DNA from 3 places in the Bradyrhizobium sp. B097 genome. Region 1 is predicted to be linked to each of the others. Evidence: predicted binding sites of a transcription regulator. Region 1 holds the regulator's gene; each other region holds the start of a gene.
The links. The regulator LexA, encoded in region 1, represses DNA repair genes until DNA is damaged. The targets are predictions, from matches to a motif close to TGTTCNNNNTGTGTTCNG.
Positions count from the first base shown of each region.

Region 2: the regulator LexA is predicted to act here: its motif matches at 1,656-1,673, upstream of recA (recombinase RecA).
Region 3: the regulator LexA is predicted to act here: its motif matches at 1,702-1,719, upstream of AAFG07_RS22460 (single-stranded DNA-binding protein).

Region 1 is NZ_CP152412.1:4,440,138-4,443,737, forward strand. It holds gene AAFG07_RS20925 (ComEC/Rec2 family competence protein) at 1-644, shown strand, start outside; gene AAFG07_RS20930 (hypothetical protein) at 641-868, opposite strand; gene AAFG07_RS20935 (hypothetical protein) at 1,014-1,442, opposite strand; gene lexA (transcriptional repressor LexA) at 1,699-2,403, opposite strand; gene glp (gephyrin-like molybdotransferase Glp) at 2,635-3,600, opposite strand, start outside.
Region 2 is NZ_CP152412.1:3,451,319-3,454,918, forward strand. It holds gene AAFG07_RS16030 (hypothetical protein) at 8-238, shown strand; gene AAFG07_RS16035 (hypothetical protein) at 269-475, opposite strand; gene recA (recombinase RecA) at 1,778-2,866, shown strand; gene AAFG07_RS16045 (hypothetical protein) at 3,025-3,600, shown strand, end outside.
Region 3 is NZ_CP152412.1:4,765,166-4,768,765, reverse strand. It holds gene AAFG07_RS22475 (outer membrane beta-barrel protein) at 1-80, opposite strand, end outside; partial or broken gene AAFG07_RS22470 (outer membrane beta-barrel protein) at 316-606, opposite strand; gene AAFG07_RS22465 (outer membrane beta-barrel protein) at 694-1,440, opposite strand; gene AAFG07_RS22460 (single-stranded DNA-binding protein) at 1,887-2,381, shown strand; gene AAFG07_RS22455 (DUF2306 domain-containing protein) at 2,639-3,037, shown strand; gene gyrA (DNA gyrase subunit A) at 3,273-3,600, shown strand, end outside.

The sequences.
Region 1 (3,600 bases):
TGGCAAGCACGGGTCTCATCCTGCTCGGGCTGTTGCGCACGCCGCTGCGCTGGTCGGGCGCGGTGCTGTTGGTGGTGGCCTCGGTCTGGGCGCTGCGGGTGCCGCAGCCGGACGTGCTGGTCTCCGCCGACGGTCGCAACGTTGCGGTGCGGGGCGGCGACGGCCGGCTGCATCTCATGCACAGCGCGAAGGACGCCTTCCTCGTCAAGGAGTGGCTGGCGGCGGATGCCGATGCGCGGACCGCGACCGACGCGTCGCTCGGCGAGGGCGTCTCTTGCGATCCGAGCGGCTGTGTGACGCAGGGGCCCGGCGGCGCCTTCGTCGCGCTGGCGAGCCGGCCGGAGGCATTGGCCGACGATTGCGAGCGTGCGGCGCTGATCGTGACCGCGCGGCCGGCACCGCGGGGCTGCGCGGCCTCGGTGATCGATGCCGAGCGGTTGCGGCGCCACGGCGCGCTGGTGCTGCGGCGCATCAGGGACGGCTACGCCATCGATGCGGTCAAGCCCGGCGGGATCGACCGGCCGTGGTCGCCGGCGGTTCCCGGCGATGGCGAGAGCGAGACGACGCTACGCACACCCGCCAGCGCGCCGCGGCCCGCCGTGGATGCGACGCCGGCCGAGACCGATTTGCAGGGCGAAGATTAGCCGTTGTCGGGTGAGGGGCCGGTCGGCAACTCGAACAGGCCGAGATGGTATTCGTCGGAGTCAGGGCCGGCGTCGGGCTTCTTGACGAGGGTGAAGGAAGCCTCGGGGAATTGCTCCCAGACCTTCAGGTCGTCAGCCGTCACCGTCAGCCAGCCGAACCGGAACATGTAGCGGCCCGGCTCCGTGACGCGTCCAGCCTTTTGCCATGTGACCTTGTCGACCACCACGCACGTCCTCCGTGCCCGATGATGCGCCAAGGCGCGCGTCGACGCAATTCTCCAGCTGCGCCCCGGAGCCCGGCGTCCGGGGTCGCTCGAAATCGCTTAGGTCATCCGCCGCCGGACAGCTCATCCCGCGGCGACGATGCGTTCAACCCAAAAACAGCGACGCAAATGCGGAGGGGCGCCGCTCCACTATCTTCGGCTTCTGCTCGACCGGCGGATGCAGTGCCGGCAATTGCAGCACGCTGACGCGTTGTCCCTCGACGAGTTGGGTCACCAGCACATGGCTGCCGTCGGGGAATTCGACCGCGTCATGATGGCGATCGGGAACGTCGGGCTCGACTTCGTTGAACACTCCGACGCGGAAGTTCATCGTCTTGGTCCAGATCCAGCGGCTGTCGTAGCGAACGTTCTCGGCGAAAGCGAGCTCGGTGCCCGGCAGCATGCAGACCGCGACAGTGGGATCGGTCTCCGAAGCAAAGCCGCGGGTCGACGTGCCGCGGAAAGTCGTGGTGATCAGCGTCTCTCCAACAATGGCGGGGCGCGACGCCACGGCGTGCAGACTATAGTCACACATCGGATGGCTCCTCTAATCGAGGTAGCGACCCGTGCCTCTCCTTGAGGCATAGGGCCTCTACCAGAGTGGACGATAGCGAACGAGTGTCTCCTCGTTTCTGGGCGATTGTACGACTGGTCGCCCAACGCTCCCGATCACAAACACGCGACGCTGCGTGAGAGGTATCGGAGCGCATCGGGCAAACAGCACACTACCCTATCATCCAAGGAACGATCCGATGTGTCGCTCGTTCCCCGCCGCCGCAAGTATTTGAAATTCAGTATTTGCGATAGAGGCCGATCAGCTTGCCCTGGATGCGGACCCGGTTCGGCGGCAGAATGCGCACTTCATAGGCGGTGTTGGCCGGCTCCAGCGCGATCGACGCGCCGCGGCGGCGGAAGCGCTTCAGGGTGGCTTCCTCCTCGTCGATCAGCGCCACCACGATGTCGCCGGTGTTGGCGACGTCGTTGCGCTGGATCAGCGCCATGTCGCCGTCGAGGATACCGGCATCGACCATCGAGTCGCCGCGCACTTCCAGCGCATAGTGCTCGCCGGAGCCAAGCATGTCGGGCGGTACGCTGATGGTGTGGCTGCGGGTCTGCAGCGCCTCGATCGGCGTACCGGCGGCGATCCGGCCCATCACGGGGACCGCGACCGGACGGTTGCCGTCGTCCTCGGCGATCGGCGGCGTGCTTGTGCGCTTGCCGAGGGTGCCTTCGATGACGCTCGGGGTGAAGCCGCGGCGGCCGTTGCCGCCGCCGGCCGCGAGCTCGGGCAGCTTGATGACTTCGATGGCGCGGGCGCGGTTGGGCAGGCGGCGGATGAAGCCGCGCTCTTCCAGTGCAGTGATCAGGCGGTGGATTCCGGACTTCGAGCGCAGGTCGAGTGCATCCTTCATCTCGTCGAACGAGGGCGGTACGCCGGCCTCCTTCAGACGTTCATTGATGAAACGCAGAAGTTCGTACTGTTTGCGCGTGAGCATCTCGAGTATTCCCCCGGTTGGTAGCGTCGTTCGATTCCGAGACTTTTCAGGCGGGGCCTGACCTCAGGAGCACGGTGCTCATCACAAGCGCTCCCTCGCGGCCTCCCATTTGTACACACCAGTACTCGAAACAAATCATGAACGGACACTATATGTTCGATATGTGTTCCGCAACCACTTAATTTCCGGTGAACGCATCCGGCGAGCGCTCAAGCGATGCGGTCTGCGCCGTCACTCGGGCAGTGTCAGGATCTCGCATTCGCTGCCTTTGACGGCGGCGGGCGCAAACGGTGGACGCACGAGAAGTGCCCGTGCCGCAGCGAGATTCCCGAGCAGGGACGAGTCCTGCTGCATGACAGGCGTTGCGATCAGCGTGCCGTCCTCGCGCGCCTCCAGACGCGCCCGCAGATAGTCCTCGCGCTGGTCGTTGGCGGCGAGGTCGCGGCCGAGCAATGCGCTCGCGCGGCGATGATGAACAGCTTTTCGGCCGCTCAACGCCCGAATCAACGGCACCAGAAACAGGAAGGCGCAGACATAGGAGGACACCGGATTGCCGGGCAGGCCGATCACCCGCATTGCGCCGAGCCGGCCATGCATCATCGGCTTGCCGGGCCGCATCGCGATCCGCCAGAACGCCATCTTGACGCCCTCGGCCTCCAGCGACTGCTTGACCAGGTCGTGGTCGCCGACCGAGGCGCCGCCGGTCGTGATCAGGATGTCGGCACCGGTCTCGCGCGCCCGGCGGATGCCGGCGGTGGTGGCTTCCACCGTGTCGGCGGCAACCCCGAGATCGACGGTCTCGGCGCCTTCGGCGCGGGCCAGCGCCCGCAGCGCATAGCCGTTGGAATAGACGATCTGGCCGGCGCCGGGCTCCGAGCCCGGCATCACCAGCTCGTCGCCGGTCGCCAGCACCGCGACCTTCGGACGGCGGTGCACCGCAAGCTCCGGATAGTTCATGGCGGCCGCCAGCGACAGCGCGCGATCGGAGAGGCGGCTGCCGGCATCGAGCAGTACGTCGCCTTCACGGAAGTCGACGCCGGCCGGGCGGATGTGCCGTCCGGCGGCAGCTAGCTCGGTGATCGTGATGTGGTCGCCGTCGACGGCGGTGTCTTCCTGGATGATGACGGCGTCGGCGCCGTTAGGGATCACGCCGCCGGTAAAAATTCGCACCGCTTCGCCGGCGCCGACCATTCGCTC
Region 2 (3,600 bases), 990 kb from region 1:
TGCGGCAATGGTGTTTCGTCCGCGCGATCTCGCCAGCCGGATGGCCGAGCGGCGCAAGCCGGATGACGGCTATCTGCGCGAGACCTTCAGCCTTCCGCGCGACCAGGCCCGCCTGCGGGCGCGCGACTTTCTCAAGCGCTACCCGAAGGCCGCCTATATGAGCGCGGTCGAGAGCTGGCGCGAGCTGCCCGGCGGCGAGATCGAGTTCACGATGCGGCGGCTGGCCAGCGCGGACTGAAGCTCGCCGGCTTGCCGGACAGACTGCGCCTCAGTCCTGATCGCGGTGCCCCCGGGTCCGTCCGAGCCCGAGATTGTTCAGCTCGCGGTCGATCCGCAGCTGCACGCGGCGGATCGCCAACAGGTCGAGCTTTGCTTCGGTCTTGCCCGTGAAGACCCGATCGCCGATCTGGAAACGCCATTTCCAGACGCCGGGCATGAGCTGCGTGACGCTGAATTCGACGCCCTTGTGAATCATCTGGAACGGTTCCGCGAATGAATGGCGGTCGTCGATATTTAAATCAAAGGTTGTACTAATAATTAACACCCGTCAAAGGATGGAGTGAATCGTCGCGCCCCTTTGGACGTCGTTGCGGATCCCGAAGTGGATCCGTTCGCCGGCGGCGTCGCCTTGCCTCGCGATGCGCAATCGGTGCGTCGGCCGGACAAGTCAATGTTACGAACACTGCCGGAACCCGAGTCTTCCCTCGAACGCTACGTAGTTTTTTTGGGCGTCAGGAGGGGTACCAAGGTAGTATGCAGATTGTGCCAATCGTGATCCGGCTTCGCCAAATCCTTCGGTAACTCGTTGATTATCTGATGAGGTCGAGACGAAGGCGGAGCCGCCTGCTCGCGGAACTTTGTTCTGCCCCGGAGAACTACGGATCGCGCCGCGCCGCCGCTCAAACGCTTCGATAACGGCTTCCGTCGGCGTGTTCGGATCCGCCCGGGTTCATCTGGGCTGATGCCTGACAGCACAACGCCGCCCGCTTGAAATGCTTGCGGACGGCGCTGGCCCTAGCCCCACGAAGGTGTGCAAAATCCTGATAGCTGGGAGCCTATACAATTTGTGCCACGGGACATGTCCCAAATTGGCTATCACGGCGATCAGTCCGGACCGCGCTGCCTCGGCGCTTCATCGCGTTGGCGTCGCCGATGGCGCTGAGGTCGCGCGGAAGCGTGCCGTTCGATTCGCGAGCGAAGAGGCGGCCTCTAAGGCTAGAACTAGATGACAATCGCCAGAATGACGGCGTTCTACGTTGGGGCAACCGCGCTAATGGGAGCGCTCGGACTCGTATCTTCGGCAATATATTTGTCGGTTCTTAGCTCGTGCACTGGCGACGCGGAATGCATCGGGACTGAGGCAACTTTCTTGGTATACGCCCTACTACTCGCTATCCCCGGCGCTCTCCTGGTATTCGTCGGTCGCAGGTCCTTTCCGTCCGCCTCTAAATCCGCCGAGCGGGACGACCCCGAGCAAGGAACGGATGGCGTCCAATCGAAATTTATAAGCCCAGAACAGTGAATAGGCTTTCTCGGTAGTCCTACTGAGAACATTGGCTAAGCTATGGTTTCCGTTCGCTTAATCGGATTCAGGACACTCTAGAATTCAAACTAAGACACAGGGGCTTAAACGCGGACAACGCTGATACGCCGAAAAGAACATATTGCGAACATAGAACAAACGTGGTACGAGGTTCCTATCAACAAACGCGTTCCGCCTGATCGCATCGCCCGTTTTTCCCGCTAGCGAATCCCCGCCATAAGGAGCACATCCCAAATGTCCGCTACTGCACTGCGTATCGTCGAAGGATCCTCCATGGACAAGTCCAAGGCCCTCTCAGCCGCGCTCTCCCAGATCGAGCGTCAGTTCGGCAAGGGCTCGGTGATGAAGCTCGGCAAGAACGACCGTTCGATGGATGTCGAGACGGTGTCCTCGGGATCGCTGGGGCTCGACATTGCGCTCGGCGTCGGCGGTCTGCCGAAGGGACGTGTCGTCGAGATCTACGGGCCGGAATCGTCGGGCAAGACCACGCTGGCGCTGCACACCGTGGCGGAAGGCCAGAAGAAGGGCGGCATCTGCGCCTTCATCGACGCCGAACACGCGCTCGACCCGGTCTATGCGCGCAAGCTCGGCGTCAACATCGACGAGCTCCTGATCTCGCAGCCCGACACCGGCGAGCAGGCGCTGGAGATTTGCGACACGCTGGTGCGCTCCGGTGCGGTCGACGTGCTGGTGATCGATTCGGTCGCGGCGCTGGTGCCGAAGGCCGAGCTCGAGGGCGAGATGGGCGATGCGCTGCCGGGCCTGCAGGCGCGCTTGATGAGCCAGGCGCTGCGCAAGCTCACCGCCTCGATCAACAAATCCCACACCATGGTGATCTTCATCAACCAGATCCGCATGAAGATCGGCGTGATGTACGGCTCGCCGGAGACCACGACCGGCGGTAATGCGCTGAAATTCTATGCCTCGGTCCGCCTCGACATTCGCCGCATCGGCGCGATCAAGGAGCGCGACGAGGTGGTCGGCAACACCACCCGCGTCAAGGTGGTGAAGAACAAGCTGGCACCGCCGTTCAAGCAGGTCGAGTTCGACATCATGTACGGCGAAGGCGTCTCCAAGATGGGCGAGATCCTCGACCTCGGCGTCAAGGCCGGCATCGTCGAGAAGTCGGGCGCCTGGTTCTCCTATGACAGCCAGCGGCTCGGCCAGGGCCGCGAGAACTCCAAGGCGTTCCTGAAGGCGAATCCCGACATCACCGCCAAGATCGAAGCTGCGATCCGCCAGAACTCCGGCCTGATCGCCGAGCAGATCCTTGCCGGTACGCCCGAGCGCGATGCCGAGGGCGAAGAGCCCGCCGAGGAGTAAGCCTCAAGCATGATCCGGAAAAGTGCGAAGCGGTTTTCCGAAAAGATCATGCTCGAACGATCAAATCATTTCGCTGCAAGCGGGCGCTGAGGACGTTGAGTTGCCGACGTCTTCGGCGCCTGTTTGGTTTTGTAGCCGGTGTTCAGTGAGTTGATGCGGTGAAGCGCCTGATCTTGGGTAATCCATCCGGGCTCGACCTGAAACGCGCAGGTCTGGGCGACGCGGTGCTTCCGCTTTCATTTCGCTTCGCCTGGGGCGTGCTGCCTTCGTCACAAGAGCTGGCGGCCTATTTCGGCGTGCGAGCGGGCCAGAAGCCGGGGAATCATTGGTCGGATTGGATTTCCCCGTCCGCGAAGCGCGCAACTTGGAAGGACCTCGCGTTCAACGATTATTGCCAGTCGTTCGACGTCATCGAATTGTGGTTTGACCCTGATCCAAACGATCAGCTGCAGTTGATCTGGGTACTCGACCAGTTTCATGCTCAGCCGGACATGTTAGCGAAGCTGAAATTGCGTCAAGTCGGCTTCAGCCTGCTAACGATGGACCCGGCATGGCGCGGTTGGAACGAGGTCCCGCTGGCTAACATCCGAGCTGTGGATATCGAGACTGCAAGCATGTGCTGGCAGGCGTATCGGGCGACAACTCCGCAGACGTGTTTCGATGTGGTGCACCGCGACCTGAGCGCGTTTCCCTTGCTGAGGCCGGCGCTGCTTGATCTGCTTCGTGAGCTGCCA
Region 3 (3,600 bases), 330 kb from region 1:
GCCGCCATGTCGGCGGCCATCGCCGGTGCAATTGCGCTGAAGGCAAACATGCCGGCCGATGCCAGCAAAACATTCCTGATTTTCAAAGTCCCAGTCCCATTTTCTTGTTGCCCCTCCAAACTTGAAGGGAACGTCACAGCCCTGTCGTGTGACGCTCGTGTGTTTCTACATAGAAATCTTGGAAGTTGTGTATCCGTGAAACCACAATGCACGGAAAACGGCCCGCGCGAGGCGCGCCTTGCTCGCAACGAAAAAGCCGGCGCAAGGCTGGCTCTTGTGTTCGCTGCGCAGGTGCGGCGCGCGACTGCCGGTAGCTCAGTATTTCGCTGATACGACCGGGCTCGCCACGTTGAAGTGGTAATTGATGCCGAGCTTGACGGTGTGGAACGTGTCCTTCCACTCCGAGCGATCGTTGATCGCGGGCGTGTACTGGATCGGCGCGACCTTGCCGAGATCGATGTAATTGTCCTCGAGCTTGGCCGACCAGTTGGCGGCGAACATGTATTCGACGCCGGCGCCGTCGGTCCAACCCCAGCGCGTGTCGCTGGCCGAGATCGAGGGCGGCGCGAGCCCGGCATTGTAGCGATGCAGGATGTCGCCAACCGCGCTTGGCCGCGCAAACGAGCCGACCAAGCAAACAAAAAGGCCGGCGCGAGGCCGGCCTTTCGTTTGGATCAAATCCGTGTCGCGCGATCAGTAGCGCGCAACCACCGGGCCACCCCACTTGTAGTTCACGCGGACGGTGACGAGGTCGACGTCCTGGCGATCGCGGATGCCGCTGAACAGCGCGCCGGTCGGGGTGGTGAGGTTGTAGGTCTTGTCCTGCATGAACAGGTGGTCGTACTCGACACCGGCGGTCCAGTTCGGCGCGAAGCCGACTTCGATGCCGGCGCCGATGGTGCCGCCCCAACGGGTGTCGGTCGTGCGGCCGGCGAGCACGCCGGTCGGCGTGAAGTAGGTGCTGAAGCGGTTGTCGGTCAGCGCGGCACCGCCCTTGGCGTAAAGCAGCACGTTGTTGACGGCGTAGCCGATCTGGCCGGTGAACAGGCCGAACGCGTCGATCTTGCTCTGGTTGGTGAACAGACCCGGGAAGATCGCGCTGTTGTTGCTGCCCTTCAAGTCAGCCCAGTCGCCTTGCGCTTCGAGGCCGAACACCCAGGTGCCAGCCTGCCAGCGATAGCCGATCTGGCCACCGGCAACGCCGCCGGTCGCATCATGGCAACCATCCGAGCCGAGCAGGATGCCGCCCGGGATCTGGTCCCAGCAATTGTGGCTTGAGCCCCAGCCGCCGTTGGCGCCGATGTAGAAGCCGCTCCAGTCATAGACGGCGGCGATCATTGGCGGCGGCGCCTTGGTGTAGGGGCGCGCAGCGAGATCGGCGGCCGCGGCCGGCGCAGCGAACGCAATCAGCGCAACCGTCGCGAGCAAAAACTTCTTCATAATCAAACCCCCAGCTTCCCAATCGGCTTCCAAAAGGTCCCGAAGCGCGATTTCAGACGCGAGCGCCCATCTGATGGCTGGTACCTATACGCTGATTCAACCGGAAACGCCGTCTCCCAAATGCAACACTCGCGGACGAAGTATCGACACGGCAAGGCGTTGATTTGATTTGCATTTCGTAAGGCGTCGGAGCTCGCTGGTGACTGGGACCGAAATCGGCGGCCGCGCCGTCGCCATCGGCCGCTTCTACGGCTGGTTGTGGCGAACAAAACTGGAACAGTGCCGGCTGCGGTGCTATATCTCGATAATCGTGGATAACCGCGCGACGGCGAGGGCATCGAGCCGGCACCGGCCGTATAGGTCATTCGCGACGCCTGCAAGTAAGTGGCGATGGTTGAGAGTGGCGGCCGATGTCCGGCGCCCGGTTTTCGAGTGGAGATGATGCAATGGCGGGAAGCGTGAACAAGGTGATCCTGGTTGGAAACCTCGGCAAGGATCCGGAGATCCGGCGGACGCAGGACGGCCGTCCGATCGCCAATCTTTCCATCGCCACCTCGGAGACCTGGCGCGACAAGGGCACCGGCGAGCGCAAGGAAAAGACCGAGTGGCACCGCGTCGTGATCTTCAACGAAGGCCTCTGCAAGGTCGCCGAGCAGTACCTGAAGAAGGGCGCCAAGGTGTACATCGAGGGTCAGTTGCAGACCCGCAAATGGACCGACCAGAGCGGCGTCGAGAAGTACTCGACCGAGGTCGTGCTGCAGGGCTTCAACTCCAACCTCACCATGCTCGACGGGCGGGGCGGCGGAGGCGGCAGCTTCGCCGATGATGGCGGCGGCAGCGATTTCGGCTCGTCCGGTCCGGTCAGCTCAGCGCCGCGCCGCGCGGTCGCCGCCGGCGGCGGCAGCCGCAACAGCGACATGGACGACGACATCCCGTTCTGACCGCAAGTCGCGGTTTCGACGCTTCCGTCAGGCGCCGTTCCGTGAAGATTCATTTCCCGGAGCGGCGGTATGACGCGGCGAGGATAGGTCCTTGTGTGGATTATGAGGATAACCTCATATCCATCTGACCATATTTCACTAACATCCAGTGGATCGCGCAAGTTCCCCAGACTTTGACACAGGTCAATGTGAATGATATTTACATTGGCCTGCGGCGAGTGACGTCTGGCCGTGAGCTTCACTCGAGGGCTGCCATCATGAGCCTCGCGCCATTGCTCGACGCTGCGCCTGCGATCCCGCTCCATGCCTTTGCCGCGATGGCTGCCTTCGTGCTCGGCTCCATCCAGCTCGCGGCCCCGAAGGGCACGCTGCCGCACCGGACGCTGGGCTGGATCTGGGTGATCCTGATGCTGGTCGTCGCCGGGAGCTCGTTCTGGATCCATCAGATCCAGCTGGTGGGCCCGTGGAGTCCGATACACCTGCTGTCGATCTTCTCACTGGTCATGCTGGTGCTCGGCGTGACGGCCGCGCGGAGCCACAACGTCCGCCGCCACAAGTTCACGATGATCGGCATTTTCTTCGGCGCGCTGGTGATTGCCGGCCTGTTCACCTTCGTGCCCGGGCGGATCATGCACGCAGTGGTGTTCGGGCACTGAGAGAAGCGAAATCGCGAATGGTGAGCGGCGAATACCGTACCGGGAACCCGTGTTCCATGCGCAATTCGCCGCTCACGATTCGCTTCCCGGGCCAAGCCGCGGCCGAAGCCGCAAACAAGCCCGTAAGTACATGAAAAAACGAAGGGAAAAACGGCTTGCCGGAGCCGCGCAAGGGTGGTTATCAGGCCCCTGATGGTCTATATGATTCCCCAGCAGAACTGACCGGATTTCCCCTTTGTCCGAACCCGAAGACGACAAGCCCGGCGAGCCGCCGGTGCCCTCCGATATTCGTCCCGTTTCCATTCTCGACGAGATGAAGAAGTCCTACCTCGATTACGCGATGAGCGTGATCGTGTCGCGTGCGTTGCCCGATGCGCGCGACGGGCTCAAGCCGGTGCACCGGCGCATCCTCTATTCGATGCATGAGCAGGGACACACGCCGGACAAGAAATACGTCAAGTCCGCGCGCGTCGTCGGCGACGTGATCGGTAAATATCATCCGCATGGCGACCAGTCGATTTACGACGCGATGGTCCGCATGGCGCAGGACTTCTCGCTGCGGG